Regions from separate parts of the Nonomuraea sp. NPDC050394 genome, predicted to be linked through region 1. Evidence: riboswitches for the same ligand, from Rfam matches in the RefSeq annotation. Region 1 holds a riboswitch; each other region holds the start of a gene.
The links. A riboswitch is a leader RNA that binds a small molecule or an ion and turns the genes downstream of it on or off. The one in region 1 is predicted to bind thiamine pyrophosphate.

Region 1 (7,639 bases):
GATCGGCCACAGCAGGTCGTCCTCGTTGGCGTGGTGGTGGTCGATCTCGACGAGCAGGCTGGAGACGTACGCGCGCAGGACGGCGACCCGCGCGACGCCCGGCGACCCGGGCCGGGCGAGCAGGGCGGTGAGCCGCCGCAGGTCGGCGAGCATGGCCCGGTGGATGACGTACATCGAGGTCAGGTTGGGCTCTGGCTCCTGCCCGCCGCCGCGGCGGGGCGTGAACGTGGGGATCTGTACGGTGCTCATGCGGTCAGCATGAGTCGCCGCTCTTTCCGTCCTCTGGTGGCGTACTTGTCGCCGGGTCAGCAACTGCTGCGGTAGGAGGCCTCGGGGATGAGCTTCGCCCACTCGGCCTCGCTGAGCGCGCCGCCCGCCCGCGCGCACACCTGCTCGGCCGCGAGCAGCGGGTCGATCGGCGACTGCTGCACCTCGCCGCCCGGCTGCACGACGAACAGCCGCCGCCCGTCGTCGCTGAAGGCCATGTCGGCGGGGTAGGCGTCCACCGGCGCCTGGCCGACCTCGCGCAGCGAATCCGCCTCCCAGAGCTCCACCCGCTCGCCGCCGACGGCCAGCAGCCTGCCATCGGGGGAGAAGCGCAGGTGCTGGGCGCCGGAGGAGACGGGCGCCGTCCGGCCCGTGCGGGTCGTGAGGTCCCACAGGAGCATGCGGCCGTCCTCGCCGAGCACGTAGCCGAGCGTACGGCCGTCGGGGCTGAAGGCGACGGCGTCCGGAGCCAGGTTGCGCACTCCGGCGGGGTCGCGGGTGACCCGGCCGCTGTTCAGCTCGACCAGGTCGGCGCCGGAGGCCAGGGTCCTGCCGTCGGGGCTGAAGGCCAGCGCGGTGCTGCCCACGCCGGACAGCGTGCGGGTCTTGCTGCCGTCGCGCACGCTCCACAGGTCGATGTCCGGCCCGCGTACGACCGCGAGCGTGCCGCCGTCGGGCGACAGCCGTACGGCGGAGGGCTCGTGGCCGGTGTCGATGGCGTTGACGCGGCGCCCGGCGGCCACGTCCCAGATCACGACCGGGTCGGCGGCGACGGCCAGCAGGGTGCCGCCGTCGTCGAAGGCGAGGTCGCCGGTGCCCTCGATGCGGCCGATCGGCTGCTTCTTGAGCGCGTCGGTGAGCTTGATCGCGCCGGACACCTGCAGCGCGGTCACCCGGCCGCCGGGCGAGAGCCGGGCCATGCCCATGCTGACCGCCTCCTCGTCGGGCGTCAGCTCGACGGCGCTGGAGACGTCGATGGAGACCACCGAGCCCGAGCCCTTCACGTAGCGCAGCGCGCGGCCGTCGCCGGAGAAGGCGAGGGCGGCCTCGGCCTGCCTGACGGGGTACTGGCCGAGAATGCCGGCGTCCGCCACCCGCCAGAGCTGGGCCTGGTCCTCCAGCCGTTCGGCCAGGAACCTGCCGTCCGGGCTGAAGACGACGGGCAGCAGCGAGCCGCCCCTGCTCGGCAGCAGGCGGCGCCCGCCGGTGGCGGTGTCGACGAGCGTGATCCCCGTGGCGCCGGTGACGGCCAGGCGGGAGCCGTCCGGGCTGAACGCCAGCGGCAGCTCCGCCCCGCTCTTGGCGACCGGCACGTCCACCTGCACGCTGGCGGTGCGCTTGCGGGAGCGCAGGTCCCACAGCTCGGCCCGGCCGCCGTCGTCGGCGGAGCCCAGTGCGGCCCAGCGGCCGTCGCGGGAGACGGCGTAGGTCCGGCCCGTCAGGTCGAGGGGCAGCGGCGCGCCATCGGCGGGGTAGAGCTCGGTCCTGCCCCCGGCGGACAGGGCCAGCAACCGCCCGCCGGCCAGCAGCTCCACCGCGTCGCCCTGCGGGCGGGCGGCGCCGACCTGCTCGCCCGTGGCCAGCTCGACCGTGCGCACCGTCGAGCCGTCGGAGACGGCGGCCCTGGCGCCGTCGTCGCTGACCGCCTCGACCTGCCCGCCCGGCACCCTGGCCCGGCCGGTGGCCCTGCCGGTGGCGATGTCCCAGGTGACGACCTGGTCGCCGGCCCGCTTGAGCAGGCTCTTCCCGTCGAAGGCCAGGTGGTAGGCGGCCGACGGCACGATCTCCGGGTCGGTGAACACGCTCACCTCCGGCTGGGCCAGCGAATGCTGCAGCGCGGTCCTGGCCTCGAAGACCGGCGACAGGCTCCAGGCCGCCACGCTCAGCCGCATCGCCGCCTGCGGGTCCGTCGCGCGCATCGCCTCCGCCCTGGCCGCCACCGCCCGCGCGTTGGCCTGCGCGAGCTGCTTGCTCAGGTCCTGGCTCTGCCGTACGGCCAGCACCGACGCCGAGACGGCGACCGCCAGCAGCGCCGCCATCGCGGCCAGGGCCAGCCCGCGCCGGCGCCCGCGCCGCCTGGCCTGGGCGGCGCTGCGGTCGAGGAAGTCGCGTTCGAGGGCGTTGAGGTCCAGGTGGCGGCGGGTGGTGGCGGCCCAGCCGAGCGCGGTGTCCAGGGCGCTGCCGTGGTAGAGGTCGGCGGCGCGGCGGCGGTGGGCCTGCCAGTGGAGGGCGGCGCCGCGCAGCCTGCCGTGCACGGCCAGGCCGTCGCGGTCGTCGGCCACCCAGGAGCGCAGCCTGGGCCAGGCGTGGTAGAGCGCGGCGCTGGCCGGGGCGACCAGGTCGTCGGAGACGGCCACGAGCTTGCCGGTCTCGGTGTCCTCGGGGGCGACCTTGAGGCTGCGCCGTACCAGGAGACCGGCTTCGGCGAAGTGGGCCAGCACGCCGGGGTCCTCGGCCTCGTCGCGCGGGATGCGGCGGAGCGTCTCGCCGTCGAGCATCCGCAGCAGCAGGCCGGGCACGGCGCGCTGCTGCTCGGGGGTGAGCGCGGCGTAGACCTCCTCGGCGACCTCGCCGAGCGGACGCTCGCCGCCGAGGCCGTCCGGCGGCCTGACCTGGGCCGCCAGCTCGGCGCCCGCGCTCGGCTCCGCGCTGCCCAGCAGCCCGAGCAGCAGTTCGGGGGCGGTGGGGCGCCCGGCGGGGTCCTTGGCCAGCGCGCGGGCGACCAGCGAGCGCAGCGGCTCGGTCAGGTCGCCGGGGTCGGGGTCGACCGTGAGCACCCGGTGCATGACGCCGCCGAGGCTCTCGGCCTGGAACGGGTCCTCGCCCGTGGCGGCGAACAGCACCACGCCGCCCCAGGCGAACACGTCGGCGGGCGGCCCGGCGCGGCGGCCGGTGAACACCTCGGGCGCCATGTAGGTGGGGGTGCCGCCGACGAAGCTCGTGCTCGCCCCGTCGGTGGTACGCGCGACGCCGAAGTCGATCACCCGGGGCCCGTCCGGCCCGAGCAGCACGTTCTCCGGCTTGAGGTCGCGGTGCACCACGCCCGAGCTGTGGACGGCGGCCAGCGCGGTGGCCAGTGCGACGGCCAGCCTGAGCAGGGAGTCGCCGGAGTAGGGGCCGTGACGTTCGAGCGCCTGGCGCAGGTTGGGGCCTTCGACGAACTCGCTGACGATGTACGGCCGCTCGGCGTCCAGCCTGGCCTCGACCACGCGGGCGGTGCAGAAGGAGGCCACCCGGCCGGCCGCGGCGGCCTCCTTGGCCAGTTGCCCGCTCAGCCCGCCGTGCAGGACCTTCACCGCGAAGCGGCGGCCCTCGGCGTCGTAGGCGTCGTAGACGACGCCCTGGCCGCCCGCGCCGAGCCGGCCGGCCAGCCAGTAGCCGCCAAGCCGTTCGGGGTCACCGGGCACCAAGCGCATCGTCACTGCCCCTTAGATGCGCACAACGCGGAATTGGTTGCCGCCCGCAACGCCACAGGTCCCTCGCGCGCCTCGAGGGACCCGTGCGTCATGATCATTATGACAGGGGTTTCCACTCCGTACGCAGCACGGACATCGTCACCGAGTCGTACCACTGTCCCTCCCACAGCAGCGCGTCACGCAGCACGCCCTCCCGCACGAAGCCGACCTTCTCGTAGACGTGCTTGGCGCGGTCGTTGAAATCGTATACGCCCAGCTCGATGCGGTGCAGAGGAGTCGTGGCGAAGGCGTGGCCGAGCACCAGCCGGATGGCCTCGGTGCCGTAACCCTTGCCGAACGCCCGCGCGCCGACCAGCGCGATGCGCAGGTTGCACGACAGGTTGTCCTTGTCGAGCTCGTTGAGCACGATCTCGCCGACGTACCCGTCCGCGGCCATGATGGCCAGGTCGAGCCGGTCCTCGTGGCCGCCTCGCGTGGAGTACCACTCCAGGGCCGCCTTGGGGGCGATCCCGTTGTGGGTATGGGAGCCCGTGAGCTTGGCGACCTCGGGGTCGTCGCAGAGCTCGATCAGGCCCTCGACGTGCTCGGGCCCGACGGGTACGAGGGTGACCCGATCACCGGCGAGGGTGGGTTTGTTCGCGAACATTTCCCTAATTTATAGAGCCTCGTAAATGGTTGTCGCCGTGTTTTCCGGGGTGGCCGTGGAGACGTCGAGCCGCAGGTCGGCGACCTGCAGGAAGTACGGCTCGCGCCGCGCCCGCATGGCGGAGGGCGAGAACTCCGGGCGGTGGTCGGACGAGCGCATCCGCTGGGCCAGGATCTCGTCGGGGGCGTCCAGCCAGACCACGAAGGCCGCGCGCAGCGCCTCGCGTACCCGCGGGTCCTCCACGGTGCTGGCCGCCGCCGCGATCACCTGGGGCGGCTCGGTCAGCGCGTGGAGCACGTGCTCGGCCTCCCTCTGGTGCAGCACGTGCGCGCCCTCCGCCTTCGCGATCTCGGCGGCGCTGGTGCCGTAGCGGCCGCGCAGGTACGGGTCGCTGTCGCTGAGCGGCACGCCGAGCTCGCGGGCCAGCAGTTTGCCGACGGTCGTCTTGCCCGAGCCCATGAGCCCGATCACGACGACAGGTTTGTTCTTCGACATGGGGATAGGTGTTTCCTCTGGAGGTGCATTATGACAATCGCCGGAGGCATCATCCTCATCATGCTCGGCGCGATCCTGACCTGGGCGGTCGAGTTCGACCTCGCCGGTCTTGACATCAATGTGATCGGCGTCGTCCTCATGATCGGTGGTCTGGCCGGATTGCTGTTCGGCCTGTACCGGATGCACGTTACCCGCAGGGTGATCGAGGAGCCGATCTACGAGGACCCGCACGCGCGCCGTACGACGACGGTCTACGAGGAGAGGCGCCGTATCGACGAACCGCCGCTGTAAAGGGTCTTGTGCGTACCCCGGGTCGCCGGGGTACGGTGGCGCGGTCCGAACGCGGGAGCCCGGTGCAACGGGCTGAGAGGACGGCTGGAGCAGCCGCCGACCGCCAGAACCTGATCCGGGTAATGCCGGCGAAGGGAGTTTGCGCGATGAGTGACGCGCGCTTTTCCAAGATCCATCTCGGTGATCTGCGGGTGCCCATGCGGCGGGTGCACCTGTCGAACGGGACGTCGGTGGAGCTGTACGACACCTCGGGGCCGGACAACCCCGACATCACGCGGGGCCTGCCGCGGCTGCGGGAGGTGTGGGTGCTCGAACGCGGCGACGTCGCCCGCTACGGCGGCCGCCAGGTGCGGCCCATCGACGACGGCTTCAAGGAGCAGGAGGCCTGGGCCCGCGCGAACACCGAGGTCTTCCCCGGCGACGGGCGCAGGCCGCTGCGGGCCACCGGGGCCCCCGTGACCCAGCTCGCCTACGCGCGGCGGGGCGTGGTGACCAAGGAGATGGAGTTCGTCGCGGTCAGGGAGGGGGTGAGCGGCGAGTTCGTCCGCAAGGAGGTGGCGGCCGGGCGGGCGATCATCCCGGCCAACGTCAACCATCCGGAGAGCGAGCCGATGATCATCGGCCGCAACTTCCACGTGAAGATCAACGCCAACATCGGCAACTCCGCGGTCGCCTCCTCGATCTCCGAGGAGGTGGAGAAGATGACCTGGGCGACGCGGTGGGGCGCCGACACCGTGATGGACCTGTCCACCGGCCGCAACATCCACACCACCCGCGAGTGGATCATCAGGAACGCGCCGGTGCCGATCGGGACCGTCCCGATCTACCAGGCGCTGGAGAAGGTCGGCGGCGTGGCGGCCGACCTGTCGTGGGAGGTCTACCGGGACACGCTGGTCGAGCAGTGCGAGCAGGGCGTCGACTACATGACCGTGCACGCGGGGGTACGGCTGGCGTACGTGCCGCTGACCGCGCGGCGCAAGACCGGCATCGTCTCGCGCGGCGGCTCGATCATGGCGGCGTGGTGCCTGGCCCACCACCGGGAGAGCTTCCTGTACGAGAACTTCCGGGAGATGTGCGAGCTGCTGGCGAGCTACGACGTGGCCTTCTCGCTCGGCGATGGCCTGCGGCCCGGCTCGATCGCCGACGCCAACGACGAGGCGCAGTTCGCGGAGTTGCGCACGCTGGGCGAGCTGACGAAGGTCGCCCGTGCGCACGACGTGCAGGTCATGATCGAGGGACCCGGCCACGTGCCCATGCACAAGATCAAGGAGAACGTGGACCTGCAGCGCGAGATCTGCGACGACGCCCCGTTCTACACGCTGGGCCCGCTGGTGACCGACGTCGCGCCGGGCTACGACCACATCACCTCGGGCATCGGCGCCGCGATGATCGGCTGGTACGGCACCGCCATGCTCTGCTACGTCACCCCCAAGGAGCATCTGGGCCTGCCGGACAAGGACGATGTCAAGACCGGCGTCATCACCTACAAGATCGCGGCCCATGCCGCCGACCTCGCCAAGGGGCATCCCCGGGCGCAGGAGTGGGACGACGCGCTGTCGGACGCCCGCTTCGAGTTCCGCTGGGAGGACCAGTTCAACCTGTCGCTGGACCCGGTGACGGCCCGGTCGTTCCACGACGCGACGCTCCCGGCCGAGCCCGCCAAGACCGCGCATTTCTGCAGTATGTGCGGGCCGAAGTTCTGTTCGATGAAGATCACCCACGATGTCCGGAAATATGCGGAGGAGCATGGGTTGACGGACTCCGCGGCCATCCAGGCGGGCATGGCGGAGAAGGCGGTGGAGTTCACCGAAAGGGGCGGTGAGGTCTATCTGGATCCGGCGGACCCAAAATAGCGAGTAGGACTCATATTGGGTCTTGACTGGCGTCTGTAAGGAGCCCACGCTGAGGGCGTGATCAGCCGCATACTCGCCGTCCTGGTCGCCATCGCCCTGCTCGCGTTACCCGCCCCCGCGTTATCCCGCAGCGAGCAGCCCGTGAGCGGCTTCATCGACGCGCACAGCCACCTGATGTCCTACGAAGCGTTCGGCGGCAAGCTGCTCTGCGGCAAGCCGTTCGACCCGGGCGGCATCGCCAGGGCGCTGGTCGACTGCCTCGACCACTTCCCGAACGGCGAAGCCGCCTGGTTCGAGAACTTCACCCGCACCGGTCAGCCGACCGGCACCCACGACCCGGTCGGCTGGCCCACGTTCAGGAGCTGGCCGGCCCATGACTCGCTGACCCACCAGCAGGCCTACTACACCTGGATCGAGCGTGCCTGGCGCGGCGGGCTGCGGATCATGGTGAACGACCTCGTGGCCAACCGCCAGCTCTGCGAGATCTACCCGCTGAAGATCAACCCCTGTGACGAGATGGGCTCCATCCGCCTGGAGGCCCGCCGTACGTTCGAGATGCAGGACTACATCGACCAGCAGAGCGGCGGCCCCGGCCAGGGCTGGTTCCGCGTGGTCAGAAGCCCGGCCGAGGCCCGCTCGGTCATCGCCGCGGGAAAGCTCGCCGTGGTGCT
Region 2 (7,639 bases), on a different contig from region 1:
GCTGTCACGCAGGAAGAAGACAGTACGCCCGTCGGCGGAGACGGTGAAGGAGGACGGCCGGCCGAGCGTGAACCGCTCGGTGCGCGCGAGCTGGCTGAGAAAGGTCATGAACGCAGCATGGCCGCCCCCGTGATCACGGGAAGCGGCCTTCTCCATCTTCATTCTACCAGGCTGGTGTCTCCCAGCGACTCCAGCAAGGTGCGCAGCAGCCCGGCCAGCTGATCGCGCTCGGCGGGACCGAGGGCGGCCAGCAGGCGTTCCTCGTTGTCCACGTGCGCCCCGACGAGCCGGTCGACCAGCTCAAGGCCCTGCGGCGTGAGCCGGATCCGCACCGACCTGCGGTCGTCGCTGGCCCTGACGCGTTCGACGAGGTCCTTGGCCTCCATGCGGTCGATTCGGTTGGTGATCGCGCCCGAGGTGACCATGGCCGCCTTGAGCAGTTCCCCCGCGCTCAGCTCGTACGGCGCGCCGGACCTGCGCAGCGTGGCCAGCACGTCGAACTCCCACCGCTCCAGCCCGTGCTCCTGGAAGAACGCCTTGAGCTCGCCGCCGAACAGCAGGCTGAGCCGGGAGATCCGGCCGATGACCCCCATCGGGGAGGGGTCGATGTCGGGGCGTTCCCTCTTCCACTGGGCCAGCAGCATGTCCACCGCGTCGCTCATGGCGAAACCTCTTAACGTTCATAGACTTGACGTTCACACAATAAAGTGATGATATCTCAACGTTGAGATTATCAATGAGAGGTGATCGGCGTGTCCATCGTCACGCAAGAAGAGGTCTCACTGAAGGAATGGCTGGCCGTGGCGGCCGTGGCCGTGGGCACGTTCGCCATGGTCACCGTGGAGCAGTTGCCCGTGGGCCTGCTCACCGCCATCGGCGGATCCCTGGACATCTCCGAGGGCGCCGCCGGGCTCATGGTGACCGTGCCCGGCCTGGTCGCCTCCGCCACCGCGCCCCTGCTGCCCGTGGCGATCGGGCGGCTGGACCGGCGTACCGTGCTGATCGGGTTGCTCAGCCTGATGGTGGTGGCCAACGCGGTCTCCGTGGTGGCGCCCAACTTCGGCGTCATGCTGGCCTCCCGGTTCCTGGTGGGCATCGGGATCGGCGGCTTCTGGGCCCTCGCGGCGGGCATCGCCGTACGGCTGGTGCCGGAACGTCATGTCGCGCGGGCCACCTCGCTGGCCTTCGGCGGTGCGACCGCGGCGAACGTGCTCGGCGTCCCCGCCGGGACGCTCGTCGGCGGGCTCACCGACTGGCGGGTCGCCTTCGCCGCCGTCGGCGTGCTGGCCCTGCTGGTGGTCGGCGCGCTGCTGTGGCTGCTGCCGAGGATTCCCGCCACCGCCCCCGTCCGTCTGCGCGAGCTGCCGCGCCAGTTCCGCAACCCGGTCGTACGCGCCGCCGTCATCTCCACGTTCCTCGTGGTCAGCGGCCAGTACGCGGCCTTCACCTTCATCAGCCCGATCCTGCAGAACGTCTCCGGCGTGCCCGCCGACCTGATCGGCCCGGTCCTGCTCGGCTTCGGCGTCGCCGGAGTCATCGGCACCTTCGTCGGCTCGTCCTGGAACGTCAGGCGCCGGGTCATCACGCTGAGCGTGACCCTGGCCGTGATCATGCTGATCTTCCCGCTGGCCGGCACCACGCCGGTGACCGGCTCGATCCTCCTGCTGATCTGGGGTCTGGCCTACGGCGGCGCCCCCGTGGCCGTGCAGACCTGGATCCTGCAAGGGGCCGGAGCCTCGGCCGAGGCGGCGACCGCGCTGAACACCACCGTCTTCAACCTGGCCATCGCCTTCGGCGCCGCGTTCGGCGGGATCGTGGCCGACAACCTGGCCATCACCGGTGCCCTCTGGTTCGGCGCCCTCCTGATGGGACTCACCGCGCTGGCGGCTGTTACTGTGAGCGCGCGACGCGGGGTGCCCGCCAAGGGCTGAGATCCAAACCCGTCGAACCTGATCTAGTTCGGACTAGCGAAGGGACTGTCGTGTTCACCGACGACGCCTGGGCCCAAACCGCCGACCTGCTGCGGGCCATCCACGAGCACCCGTTCAACACCGCCCTGGGCGACGGCACGCTCTCCCGTGAGCGCTTCGCCTTCTACATCGTCCAGGACGCCCGTTACCTGGAGGCGTTCGCCAAGGCCCTGGCCACCGCGGCCGTCAGGGCGGCTGACCCGGACGAAATGGCCTTCTGGTCGCAGGCCGCCCACGACGCCATCGCCGCCGAGCGCACCCTTCACGAGGGCTACATCGAGCAGTACGGCCTGACGGCCGCCGACCTGACCGGCGTGCCCACCTCGCCGACGGCCCTCGGCTACTCCTCCTGGCTGCAGGCCACCGCGCTGTCGGCGCCGTACCCGGTGCTGGCGGCGGCGGTGCTGCCCTGCTTCTGGATCTACGAGGACGTCGGCGCCGCGCTGGTCGGCCGCAGCTCCGAGACCCATCCGTACCGCGCCTGGATCGCCACCTACGTCGATCCCGCCTATACCGCGTCGGTCACGCGGGCCAAGCAGATCACCGACCGCCTGGCCGCCGAGGCCGACCCGGCGCTCCTGGAGCAGATGCGCGCCGCCTTCGTGAAGGCGGCGGAGTTCGAGTGGATGTTCTGGGACAGCGCCTGGCAACTGGAGTCCTGGCCTACCGCGAAGTGGCTTTAGCCACCCGGATCAGCAGCACCACCACGGCGACCGAGCCGGCGGTGGTGAGCACGAGCTTGGCCCAGCTGGCGGCCGTCGCCCAGGCGGGCATGGCGTCCAGGGCCGCGGCGACCAGCGCGTGCGTGTCCACGCCGGGCAGCACCGGCTCCAGGAAGCGGGCCGTGAACACCTGGCCGGGAATGATGACGACGCCGAGCACGAGCAGGATCGGCTGGAAGATCCAGGAAAGGATCCGGCCGATCCGCCTGCCGGTCAGGTTGAGCACCGCCAGGGCCACCAGGATGACGATGATCACGATCGCCAGGCCCTCGCTGCCGGCGAAGCTGATGCCGTTCCGGGTCAGCAGTTCGAGAGGCTGGTTCTGGCGGGCCATCTCGGTCTCGGCGGCCTGCTGGGCGGCGGCGCCGTAGAAGGTCACGGAGTAGATCCCCAGCAGGAACGGGACCACGGTCAGTAGCTGGATCACCGCTGCGGCGATGCGGGCGTTCATGGATGTCTCCTCGTTTTTGAACTTAGTAAAACTGTAGGGCGTTGTTGAACTAAGTGCAATACGATGGCCGTATGTCGCTGACCAAGGAGCAGATCGTCCTGGCCGCCGTCGAGGTCCTGGATGCCGAAGGCGTGGCCGGCCTGAACATGCGGCGGCTCGGCGCCCAGCTCGACTCCGCCGCGACCGCCATGTACTACCACGTCAAGAGCAAGGACCGGCTCGTCGAGCTGGCCGCCGACCACGTCTTCGGCGAGATCGGGCTGCCCGATCCGGTCGCCATGGGCTGGCGCGAGGCCGCCGCTGAACTCGCCCGCGGCGCCCACGAGATGGTCGTCCGCCACTTCTGGCTGATCCCGGCCATGAGCACCCACGTCATCTACGGCCCCAACAAGGCCCGCTACGACGAGCACTGCCTGACCATCCACGAGTCGGCCGGGTTCGGCGCCGCCGCCGCCGACCGGGTCGCCGCGTCGATCCTGATGTTCGTGATCGGCGCCGCGCAGGGAGAGGCGGCCGAGTCGGCCCTGCGCGCGAAGGTACGCCGGGCGGGCGCCGACGAGGAGAAGCGGATGGACGAGGCGATGGCGGAGATGATCGAGACCGCCCGGCGCTTCCCCCGCCTGCGGGCCCGCCTGGAACCGGATTACCCCGGCGGCGGCGACGCCTTCGAGTTCGGCCTCTCGTCGCTGCTCGACGGTCTTTTCGCGCGCCTGGCTTGACCTCAACCTTGCTAGAGGTTGAAGAGTAGGGGGCATGAGAGCCATTCACGTGCGAGAGTTCGGCGGCCCTGAAGTCCTGACGCCCGTCGAGGTGCCCGACCCGGTCCCCGGCGCGGGCGAGCTGGTCGTCGACCTGGCCGTCGCCGACGTCATCTACCTGGACACCCTGTTGCGCGCCGGCTGGGGCGGTGACTACTTCCCCCGCGACCTCCCCTACGTGCCCGGCGGCGGCGGAGCGGGCGTGGTGTCGGCCGTGGGCGCGGGCGTCGACCCGTCCTGGACCGGGCGGCGGGTGGTCGCCAGGTCGTCCACCGGGTACGCCGAGCGGATCGCCGCCGCCGCCGGCGAGGTGGTCGAGATCCCGGACGGGCTGGGGTTCCGGGAGGCGGCGGCCGTACTGCATGACGGGGTGACGGCGCTGATGCTCGCCCGGGACGGGGCGATCGGGAAGGGGGAGTGGGTTCTGGTCACCGCGGCGGCGGGCGGGGCCGGGTCGCTCCTGGTGCAGCTCGCCCGTGACGCCGGAGCCAGGGTCGTCGCGGCCGCGCGGGGCGGGAAGAAGCTGGACCTGGCCCGCGAGCTGGGCGCCGAGGTCGTCGTGGACTACTCGGCCGGGGACTGGCAGCAGCGCGTACGCGCGGCCACCGGCGGCGTCGACCTCGTCTTCGACGGCGTGGGCGGCGCGCTCGGGCTCGCGGCGTTCGAGACGGCCGCCGAGGGCGGGCGCTTCATCACGTACGGCACCTCCGGCGGGGAGTTCACCACCATCGACCCGGACCTCGCCGAGCGGCGCCGGGTACACGTCCACAACGCGCTGGAGGCCGGCCCGCCCGAGCAGGACGAGGTCCGCGACATGCTGGCCCGTGCGCTCGACCTCGCCGCGAAGGGCGTCATCACGCCGCGCGTCGGCGCCACGTTCCCGCTGGATCGCGCCGCCGACGCCCACACCTCCCTCGCCGAACGCGCCACGGTCGGCAAGTCGCTGTTGATCGTCACCTGACGCCGGCGGGTGCGGCTCACCGGCGCTCGGGGAACACGATCACCAGGAGATGCCCCACCCCGTCGTCGTGCGCGATCCGGTAGTGCGTCCGCACCCGGTAGCGTCCGGGCCCGGCGATGGCCAGGTTCGGCAGTCCTGACGGCCCCGCCAGCGGATCGTGCACCACGATCGCGCCGGTCGGGCTGAGGTACGCGACCTCCTCGACCCGCTCCCACCCACGCGACTCCCGAGGAGGAGCCTGGCGATACGCCTCGGCGGTGACGCAGACGGGGTAGTCCCCGGCCACGTCGAACGCCAGGCCGTCCTCCTCGGAGTCCTCGAACACCGCGAGCCCGGCTTCTGACAGGATCCGCTGCCTGCCCGCGACCACCGGTTTGATCTTCGGCCGGTGCCTGCCCCGGTCACAGGCCCGCAGGCTGTCCGCCTCCCACCGCTCGAACTCCCGTTCCTGCTCTTCCTCGGCCCGCCGCAGGTCCGCGGCCGCCCTCGGGCACAAAGGGGCGACGAACACGGCGTCCGGCAGCTCGCCCGAGTAGGCGGCACAGGCCGTACGCGCGTGGGCCAGCACCACATGATCCGGCACACCTTGGTACTGGCCGCCGCGCCGGGCCTTGCACACCAGCGCCCGCTCACCGGTCTCCCCGGCTCCCTCGCAGTCGGTGGTGATCGGCCCGGATCCCAGGTCGGCCGCGGGCACCAGGGCCAGCGTCACCACTACAGCCAGGCCGGTCACCCGCCGGGCGTTCAGGAGCCTCCGTCCGGGCGCGCGTACCGCCGCGATCATGCACAACGCCGCCAGCGGCGGAAGCAGGTCGAGACGCGTGAACGCCGACCAGCCCCACATGTCCAGACATCCCGGGCTCAAGAACAGATCCACGAGGAAGCCGAACTGCTCAAGGCCGAAGAAGAGCAGCAGCAACGCCGCCAGCCACCGCACGATCTGCCGGGCGATCCACGGCTCCCACAACCAGCACGTCACCACGACCAGGCCGACCGCCGGTATCCCCGAATACCAGACCAGCGGAACCCACTCCGCGATCGACCGCAACTCTGCGGCGACCACCTGATACAGGCCGATCCCCGCACAACCGATGCCGCCGGAGGGGACGGCGAAGACCATGTGCGCGTGCGTGAGCACCACGGCGACGCCCCACCATAACCACGATCTTGGCGACATGGCCCGACAAGATATCCCTATCCTGGAACGGTGTGGTGGGCAGGCTCGTTCGCGGCCGTCGCGGTGGTGGCGGGACTGTCCTTTTCCTGTACGGCCCGCGTCGTCCTCTGGTTCGTGACCCTGGCCGCGGCGAGCGCGACAACCGTGACCCTGGCCGGCGGCGGCACCCCCGACCAGGTCGCCGGGGTGGCCTTCCTGGCCGCGGGCCTCAGCGCCGCCGGCTGGGCACTGGGCAGGTCGGCACGGGTACGCGGAGCCAGGAGGCGCGCGTTCGCCGCGTACGCCTCGGGTGCGGCGGCGGTGCCCGGTCTGGCGGCCGAGGCCGAGCGGCACCGGCTGGCCGCCGACCTGCACGACACCGCCGCCCACCGGCTGACCGGCATCATGATCGGCGCCTCGTCCGCGCTGCATGTGCGCGATGACCGGCTGACGGCCGAGGCGGGGGCGCACGCCGTACGGGAAGGGCGGCTTGTCGTCGCGGAGCTGACCAGGCTGACCGGGCTCGACTCCCGCGCGGACCACGCGCGTCTGGCCGACCTGGACGCGCTCGTCGCCGGCTGGCCGGAGCGCGGGGTCTCCTACCGCAGGGACGCCGAGGACGCGCCGCCACCGATCGCGGCGCTGGCGGTGCGGATCGTGCGCGAGGCGCTGACCAACAGCCGGCGCCACGCACCGGGAGCGCCGGTCGAGGTGCTGGTCACGGAGCATGGCGGGCGGCTGGTCGTCGCCGTCACCGACCAGGGGCGAGGCGGCGCGTTCGACGCGGGCAGCGGTTGCGGCCTGGCGGTTCTGCGCTCGGAGGCCGCGGCCGCGGGCGGATCGCTGGAGGCGGGCCCCACAGCGGGCCCCACAGCGGGACCTACAGCGGGCCCCGCAGCGGGACCCATGGCGCGCGGCTGGCGGGTGCGTGCCGTGCTGCCGCTCGGCGACGGCGGGCCGCGGCGGGCGCGGTGGTGGAGCGAGCATGTCCGGAACTGGGCGCCGGTGGTCCTGGGCGTCGGGATTCCGGTGGGCGGGCTGCTGGTGCCCGATCCGGGCGACGTTCCGCTGCCGGCCAAGGAGATGGCGCTGCTCGTACCCCTGCTGATCCTGCACGCGCTCCCCCTGCGCTGGCACCGCGCGCGCCCGATCCCCGCGCTCGCCGTGGCCCTGTCCCTCTACCCGCTGATCGAGCTGGCGCGGGTCGCCGGCTGGCCGATCACTCCGGGCGGGGACCTCCTGCTGTGGTGCGGCTGGATCGAGTTGATCATGGTCTACGGCATCGGCGTCGCCCGCGGCCCGCGCGGCGTGCTCGCGCCGCCGGCCGTGGGTGCCGCGATGGGTGCCGCGCTCGCCTGGGGGCCGGGGATCGTCGGGAACGGGTTCGCCGCGTGGGCGGTGCTGAGCGCGTTCGCGCTGGTCCCGGCGGGGGTCGCCTGGGCGGCCGGTGTGCTGCTCGCCGCCGGCGGGGCGCGCCGCCGCGACGGGGCGGCAGCCCGCCACGGGCGGCTGGGCGAGCGGGCGGCGCTGGCCGAGCGTGCCCGCGTCGCCGCCCGGCTGCGCGCGACCGCGCTGCGGCACGCCGAAGCGCTCGTGGCCGCGGGCGACGACCTGCCCGTCG
Region 3 (7,639 bases), on a different contig from region 1:
CAGATGTTTCCGAAGTGACCCAGAGTGTGTTCCGCGTACTTTTCCGTGGGAAATCCTTGGCGGGACGCATCCACTGGTGTGGGGCTCGACGTAGCGTTATGGCAACCGATGGGAGAGGGAAGACGTGGCAGAGGAAGATCGCACGCGCCCGCTGCGCTCGCCGGGCGAGGGTCGCCCGTTGCCGAGCCGGCCTGACGACGGCATGCGGTCGGCCGGAGCTCCGGCGCAACAGTTCCCGCCATCGCCCGCCGAGCCGCCGCGCTCTGCCGGGCGAGTCTACGGCCGCGAGCGCCCCGGCAACAGCCCGGTGAAGCCGCTGAAGGGGCGGGGCGGCGGCGGGGGCGAGGTGCCGCCCACGGCCGTCCACCAGGGCGGCGGGGGCCCATTCAACCGTCCACCGGCCAAGCCGCCCCGCACCGGACGGCGCCGGCCCATCGGTAAGATCATCGCGATCAGTGTGGCGGGCCTGCTGGTGTTGCTGCTGGTGGCGGCCATCGGCATGTTCTTCTGGGTCAATTCCCGGCTCACCGGCATTCCGGGCGTACTCGACGACTACGAGGGCCGTCCCGCCGACACCCCCGGCACCAACTGGCTGCTGGTCGGCTCCGACAGCCGCAAGGGCCTGTCCGCCGCCCAGCGCAAGAAGCTCGCCACCGGCCGCGCCGCCGGGCAGCGCACCGACTCCATGATGCTGCTGCACGTCCCCGAGGGCAGCGACAAGGCGACGCTGGTGAGCCTGCCGCGCGACTCCGCGGTCACCATCCCCGGCAAGGGCCGCAACAAGCTCAACGCCGCCTACACCCTCGGCGGGCCGAAGCTGCTCGTCAGAACCCTCGAGAACGTCACCGGCCTGCGCATCGACAACTACATGGAGATTGGTTTCGCCGGGTTCGTGGACATCGTGGACGCCATCGGCGGCGTCGAGATCAACGTGCGGGCCGACATCAACGACCCCAAGGCCGGGCTCAACCTCAAGAAGGGCAAGCAGGAGCTGACCGGCGGCCAGGCGCTCGGCTACGTCCGCACCCGCAAGGGCGGCGCGCTGCCGGACTTCGAGCGGACCAAGAGGCAGCGGCAGTTCCTGGGCGCGGTGGTGAAGAAGGCCGCGAGCCCCGGGGTGCTGATCAACCCGTTCACCTCGATCCCGCTGGCGGCGAGCGCGACGGACGCGGTCGTGGTGGACGAGTCGACGGGGGCGTTCGACATGCTGTCGCTGGGGCTGGCGATGGGCGACAGCCCGGTGACCACGGTGGTGCCGTTCGGCGGCAACGAGATCGCCGGCGGCGGCACGGCCGTCAAGTGGGACACCCAGAAGGCGCTGGCCCTCTTCAACGCCCTGAAGGCCGACAAGCCCGTCCCCAAGGAGATCCTCGACGCCAACTGACCGCTCTTTTCTTACGGGCAGTTTTTCCGTTACGGCTCCGCCGCCCCCACCCCCGCCCGCCGTAGTCCCTGGCCCTCCGTCCAGGGACACGGCAGGCAGGGCGCGCGGGCGGCCCGCCGCAACGACCGCCCCGCCGGCACGCGGCAGGGCACACCCACCCCTGGGCACTCCGGCGGCCACACCCGCCCCCTGGGCACGCGGGGGCACACCCCGGCGACAGCCCGGTCGGCAAGTGCACCCTGGTCCCTTTGGGGGCTTCCGGATCCCGGTGGGTGGGTCTCCTGGCGCATGGGGGTCTGGGCGGGTTGGGTCAGGTGGTGGTCGTAGAGGCGGTTACTGCGGCCGTGGTGGCCGTGATGAGGATGACCGAGTTGATGGCGGCGATGGTCTTGGCCACCGCGTCGCCCGCCCACTGGCCCTCGGCGATCTCCTTGACCCGCTTCCTGTCGGCCCCGGGGAAGGCCTTGCGGTCCAGGTTGGCGGCGTGCAGGACCGCGATCAGGACGGCGGTGCGCGCGTCGGGCTCAGTGCCGCCCAGTACGGCGGCCACCCGGGCGCGGATCTCGGCCTCGACCCGCCCGTCCACCTCGGGCCAGCGGGAGGTGGGGAACAGGCCGAGCACCTTGGCCCGCTCCTCGTTCAGGACTTCGGCGGCGGCCAGCCGTTCCAGAAGACGCTTGCGGAGTTTGCCCGAGTACAGTTTCTGCACCCACCACACCGGGCGGCGCGCCTTGCCGTCCTCGGCCATGCGGGCGAGGACGGCGTCGAGTTCGGGGTCGCCGAGCGGGGCGGCGCTCTTGACGGACACCTTCTTGTCCGAGAGCTCCAGCCGATCGTTGATCGCCAGCTCGGCGAGGATGGAGCCGCCCAGCGCGGTGTCCAGCTGGGTGCCGGGGATGAGCTGTTTGCCCTCTTCTTCGCTGTGGGCGAGAAGGAGGACTTCTTCGGCGATCGTCACGTTCATACCTTGACCCTAGCGCCGTGTTTTCCACAGCCTGTGGACCATAATCTGGATGCATGCCCGAACTTCCAGAAGTGGCGTCGCTCACCGATTTCCTGCGTGAGCGGGCTGTGGGCCGGACGATCCTGGCCGTCGACGTGGTCGCCTTCCAGGCGCTGAAGACCTTCGATCCGCCCGTCAGCGCGCTCGGCGGGCTCACCGTGACCGGCGTGGCGCGGCACGGCAAGTTCCTCGACCTCGACTGTGACGGTCTGCACCTGATCATCCATCTGGCGCGCGCCGGGTGGCTGCGCTGGAAGGACGACCTCTCGGGCGCGAAGCCGGTCCGTCCCGGCAAGGGGCCGCTGGCGGTCCGGGTACGGCTGGCGCCCGACGACGAGGGCCTGGCCCCCGGGTTCGAGCTGACCGAGGCGGGCACGCAGAAGCGCCTGGCTGTCTATGTCACGAAAAATCCGGATGAAGTGCCGGGTATCGCCTCGCTCGGTCCCGACCCGCTGGCCGACACCTTCACCGTGGACGTGCTGAAGGGGATCGTGGGTGGCAACCGTACCCAGATCAAGGGTCTTCTGCGCGACCAGAAGGTGATCGCGGGCATCGGCAACGCCTACTCCGACGAAGTGCTGCACGCGGCCAGGATGTCGCCGTTCAAGATCGCCGCCTCGCTGACCGACGCGCAGGTGGCCGACCTGCACGAGGCGATCGTGGCCACGTTGCGCGAGGCGGTCGAGCGGGCGCACGGGGTGGCGGCCAAGGACCTGAAGGCAGAGAAGAGGTCGGGCCTGCGCGTGCACAACCGGGCCGGGCAGCCCTGCGACGTGTGCGGCGACACCATCAGGGAGGTCTCGTTCGCCGACTCCTCGCTGCAGTACTGCCCGACCTGCCAGACGGGCGGCAAGCCGCTCGCCGACCGCCGTCTGTCGCGCCTGCTCAAGTAGCCCGGTGGGCGGCGAACTGGAAGCAGCCATACTCGACCGCCCGTACGTGCACCAAGGCCACCTCGGGGTCGGAGAGCACCTCCTTGAGCGCCACCTCGGGGTCGGCGCCCTCGGGCAGGAGACGGCCGCCGTGGATGCGCCCGTCGGCGGTGTAGGCACGCAGGACCCGCTGGGCGGTGTGGGCCGCGGGCCAGGCGGTCGTGCCGGGCCCTTCGCACGGCTCGGCGTGGACGAAGATGGGCCCCAGCTCGTCGTAGGGCCCGGGGTCGGCGCCGGTCTCGGCGGCCCAGCGGCGCAGCGGCGCGTACGACACCAGGGCGATCCGCTCGCCCGCCGCCGCCTTGCGCAGGCAGCACCGCAGCGGCGCGCCGCCCTCCTCGTCGATGCTGAAGCGGGGCGCCCGGCCCGCGTCGTCCGCCCGGAGCAGCTCGCGCACGATCACCGGGTCGATGGCGCTGATCTCGTATTCCATGCTCCGATGCTCGCCCGGCCGCCCTCCCGGCGCTGGCGGCGGTCGGACCTCGCATTCGGGGTCAGGCCACGAACGGTTCCTGGCCGCTCTCGCTCACCATCGGCCGCCTGGCGGCCTCCCACGACTGCATGCCGCCGCCCACGTTGACCGCCTCGCGGCCGACGTGGTTGAGCCAGGCCGCCGCGTGCGCCGAGCGGCCGCCCACCCGGCACACCACGTAGACCGGCTGCCCGGCGGGCACCTCGTCGAGACGTGACTGCAGTTCGCCCATGGGGATGTGCACGGCGTCGGGTGCGTGCCCCGCCAACCACTCGCCCTGCTCACGCACGTCAAGCAGGTACGCGCCCACGGGCACGTCCTTGGCCTCGATCTCGGGAACCGTCATGTACCCATTCTCCCAGGCCCCGGGACCGCCCGGTGTCTTGCCACATGCCAGGCGAGTGGCATAATCCGCCTGAAACTTACATAAGCGCGGGAGCTCGGGCACGGCCGGGCTGAGAGGGCAATCCCCACGCATTGCCGACCGCCGGAACCTGACCGGGTAATGCCGGCGTAGGGAGCGTTCACGATGACGCGTGTCGTCGATGGATCACACCACTCTGATGAACCGCACCACTCTGAGGTGGCCCTGACCCTGGACGGGGCCACGCCGAAAACCCTCGGCGTGCTCGACCAGGGCGCGCTGTGGGCCAACCTCGCGGTCAGCCTGCTGGGCTTCTCCGGCGCGCTGCTGCTGCTCAACCCCCTTGGCGACGCGCCGCTGAGCCTGGCGGCGGCGCTCACCGCCACCGCGGTCGGCAGCCTCATCGGCACCGCCATGGTGGGACTGTCCGCCATCCCCGGCACCCAGACGGGCAAACCGGCGATGGTCCTGCTGCGCGGGCTGTTCGGCGCCAAGCTGTCCTACATCCCGACCGTGCTCAACATCGTCCAGATGATCGGCTGGGGCGCGTTCGAGCTCTGGGTCATCTCCAACGGCGCGATGGCGATCTTCGGTACGGCGGTGCCGTACGCCGTCTGGGTGCTTGTCGCCGGGGCGGTCACCACGGCGCTGACGATCTGGCCGCTGGGCGCGATCAGGCTGCTGCGCAGGTACGTCACGATCGGCGTGATCATCGCGATGGTCTGGTTCGCCGTGGACTTCCTGGGCAAGGCGCCGCCGCAGACCGGCGGCGACTGGACCGCGTTCGCCCCGGCCGTCGACTACGTGATCGCGCTGTCGATCTCGTGGGTGCCGCTCGCGGCCGACTTCGCGCGGCACTCGCGCTCCAGCAGGGCCGCCTTCACCGGCGTCGTGGGCGGCTACACGCTGGCCCAGATCGCCTGCCTGGGCCTGGGCGTCTACGCGGTCGCGCTGGCCGGGGCCTCGGCGGTCGCGGCCAACTCCACCGCGGTGTTCGCGCCGTTCGTGGCGGCGCCGCTGGGCGCGCTGTTCTTCGCCATCCTGGTGCTGCGCGAGACCGACCAGTCGTTCGCGAACGTGTACTCCACGACCGTGTCGCTGCAGAACCTCATGCCGAGGGTGGACCGGCGGATCTTCTCCACCGCCATCGGCGTGCTGACGGTCGCGATCGCGCTGGCCGTGGACGTCACCTCCTACGGCGCCTTCCTCGGGGTGATCGGCGCGGTCTTCGTGCCGATGTTCGCGGTGCTCGCGGTCGACTACTTCCTGCTGGGCGGCGGCACCCGGTGGAACACCGCGGAGAACGCGCCGGCCCGCTGGTCGATGCTGATCCCGTGGGCGCTGGGCTTCGCCGCCTACTGGGTGACCACGGGCACGCCGACGGTCGAGGCGTGGGACCGGATCTGGCTGCCGTTGCGCGAGGCCGTACGCCAGCCGTGGATGAACGGCGCGCTCGGCGGCGCCATCGTGGCGGCACTGGTGACACTGCTGGTCGGACTGCTCGGCCGGGCGCGCGCGAAGTGAGTCAGCGGTTCTCGACGGTCAGGAGGTGCCGCTTGGCGGCGGCGCCTCCGGCGTAGTCGCCGAGCTCGCCGTCGGCCTGCACGATCCGGTGACACGGGACGATCACGCACACGGGGTTCTGGGCGAGCGCGTTCCCGACCGCACGCAGCGCGCGCGGCCGGCCGATGCGCTCGGCGATCTCGCCGTAGGTCGTGGTCGTCCCGTACGGCACCGCCATCATCTTCTGCAGAACCGTCTTGGCGAACGGCGTGGCGAGGGTGAGGTCCACCGGCGTGGTGAACGTGCGCAGGCGCCCGGAGAAGAACGCGTCGAGCTCGCGGCGCACCGGGTCGAGCCGGGCGGCGTCGGGTCCGATGAAGGAGCCGAACTGCTTGGCGACCCGCTCGAACACCGTGTTCTCTTCGTCGAAACTGCAGGTCACGACGCCGCGCGCGGTCACGGCGAGGACGAGCCTGCCGACCGCGCCGTCGTAGCGGCCGAAGGCGACGTCGGGTGGGTCCTCGCTGCGGTAGGTCGAAGAGGTCACGCGGAGCAGGGCATCGAGATCACCGCTCGACATACCCTCACCCACTTCGCCACCTGGGAACCCGTGACCGCAGCGTATCGGACGGATCGCCCGACGGAAGCACCCCGCCACGGGCAGTATGGAGATGTGGGAGACATGCGGGCAGGTAGTGACGACGACCTCGCCGCCGTCGTGCTCGCCAGTTCCCCCAACGCGATCATCGCTCTCGACCGGGATCAGACGGTGCTCCACTGGAATCCCGCGGCCGAGCGGCTGTTCGGCTGGACGGCCGCGGAGATCGTCGGGCGCCGGGCCCCGATCGTGCCGGCCGAGCTGACCGCCGAGCACAACGCGGTCCTCGAACGCGTGCGCACCGGCGGCCAGGTCTCGCTGCACACCAAGCGCTTCCGCCGCGACGGGAGCCTGCTGGACGTGCGGATCGACACCAGCGCGCTGCTCCAGGGCAGCGCCGTCGCCGGCTACGTCTGCGTGCACCACCTGACGCAGGAGGACGAGGGCGCCAGGGTGCGCGTGGCGCGCCGCGAGCGGCTGGTGCGCCGGCTCAACGACGTCGTCGGCGACATCAACTCCGAGCTGGAGCTGCCCGCCGTACTCGACCGCATCGCCGCCAGCCTCACCGAGCTGACGGGCGCGGACGCCGGCGGCTTCGTGCTGATCGAGGGGGAACGGCTGCGCCTGGTGAGCGTGCACCAGCTGCCGGACTCGCTGAAGGACACCACGGCCGACATGCGCAACAGCCTGGTCGGCAAGCTCTTACGCACCGGCAAGACCGTCCTGCTCGAGTCGCATGGGCTCGGTGATCTCGTCTGGGCGCGGCTGCCCGGACTGCACACGATCGCGCTCGGCGTGGCGGCGGTGGGCGGCCGGCCGTACGGGGCGCTTTACGCGCTGTTCGCCGAACACAAGCCGGGGCACGTCGAGCTGGAGCTGCTGGAGCTGCTCGCCGGACACGCCGGCATCGCGGTCGGCAACGCGATGGCCTACCAGGACGCGGTGCGTCAGCGGGCGCACGAGCGCGCGGTGTTCGACGCCAGCGCCGACGGCATCGCGGTCCTCGACGACGAGGGCCGGGTGCTGCAGTGGAACCCGGCGGCAGCCGAGATGACCGCCTTCAGCGCCGAGGCGGTACTGGGCGGGCCGCCGCCGTTCCCGCTGCCCCAGCCTGGGGAGAAGCTGACGTTCCAGATGGAGACCGGGCGCTGGCTCGACGTGGTGAGCGCGCGGATCGAGGAGACCGGGGAGATCGTCGTCGACTTCCGCGACGTGACCACGGCCAAGGAGCTTGAGGAGGCCAAGGATCTGTTCCTGGCGACCACGAGCCACGAGTTGCGTACCCCGATCACGATCGTGGGCGGGTTCGCCAGCACGCTCGACGCGCGCTGGGACAAGCTCAGCGACGCCGAGCGGCGCTCGGCGGTGCACACGATCGCCGAG

Region 2: linked by a shared signal. The riboswitch ahead of ACIBKY_RS43000 (TenA family protein) and the one ahead of thiC (phosphomethylpyrimidine synthase ThiC) in region 1 are both predicted to bind thiamine pyrophosphate.
Region 3: linked by a shared signal. The riboswitch ahead of ACIBKY_RS43380 (purine-cytosine permease family protein) and the one ahead of thiC (phosphomethylpyrimidine synthase ThiC) in region 1 are both predicted to bind thiamine pyrophosphate.

What each region holds. Positions count from the first base shown of each region.
Region 1 covers NZ_JBITIO010000010.1:331,695-339,333, forward strand. The annotation lists gene ACIBKY_RS34830 (hemerythrin domain-containing protein) at 1-249, opposite strand, end outside; gene ACIBKY_RS34835 (protein kinase) at 306-3,683, opposite strand; gene ACIBKY_RS34840 (GNAT family N-acetyltransferase) at 3,781-4,329, opposite strand; gene ACIBKY_RS34845 (shikimate kinase) at 4,339-4,824, opposite strand; gene ACIBKY_RS34850 (DUF6458 family protein) at 4,855-5,115, shown strand; TPP riboswitch at 5,157-5,269, shown strand; gene thiC (phosphomethylpyrimidine synthase ThiC) at 5,262-6,968, shown strand; gene ACIBKY_RS34860 (Coagulation factor 5/8 type domain-containing protein) at 7,026-7,639, shown strand, end outside.
Region 2 covers NZ_JBITIO010000015.1:208,037-215,675, forward strand. The annotation lists gene ACIBKY_RS42985 (prolyl oligopeptidase family serine peptidase) at 1-108, opposite strand, end outside; gene ACIBKY_RS42990 (MarR family winged helix-turn-helix transcriptional regulator) at 159-662, opposite strand; gene ACIBKY_RS42995 (MFS transporter) at 753-1,931, shown strand; TPP riboswitch at 1,900-1,994, shown strand; gene ACIBKY_RS43000 (TenA family protein) at 1,982-2,653, shown strand; gene ACIBKY_RS43005 (hypothetical protein) at 2,634-3,143, opposite strand; gene ACIBKY_RS43010 (TetR/AcrR family transcriptional regulator) at 3,215-3,862, shown strand; gene ACIBKY_RS43015 (zinc-binding dehydrogenase) at 3,897-4,862, shown strand; gene ACIBKY_RS43020 (hypothetical protein) at 4,879-6,039, opposite strand; gene ACIBKY_RS43025 (ATP-binding protein) at 6,070-7,639, shown strand, end outside.
Region 3 covers NZ_JBITIO010000015.1:276,036-283,674, forward strand. The annotation lists gene ACIBKY_RS43355 (LCP family protein) at 125-1,384, shown strand; gene ACIBKY_RS43360 (GPP34 family phosphoprotein) at 1,695-2,348, opposite strand; gene ACIBKY_RS43365 (Fpg/Nei family DNA glycosylase) at 2,402-3,280, shown strand; gene ACIBKY_RS43370 (DUF1203 domain-containing protein) at 3,273-3,752, opposite strand; gene ACIBKY_RS43375 (rhodanese-like domain-containing protein) at 3,814-4,137, opposite strand; TPP riboswitch at 4,214-4,328, shown strand; gene ACIBKY_RS43380 (purine-cytosine permease family protein) at 4,375-5,679, shown strand; gene ACIBKY_RS43385 (methylated-DNA--[protein]-cysteine S-methyltransferase) at 5,681-6,205, opposite strand; gene ACIBKY_RS43390 (PAS domain S-box protein) at 6,341-7,639, shown strand, end outside.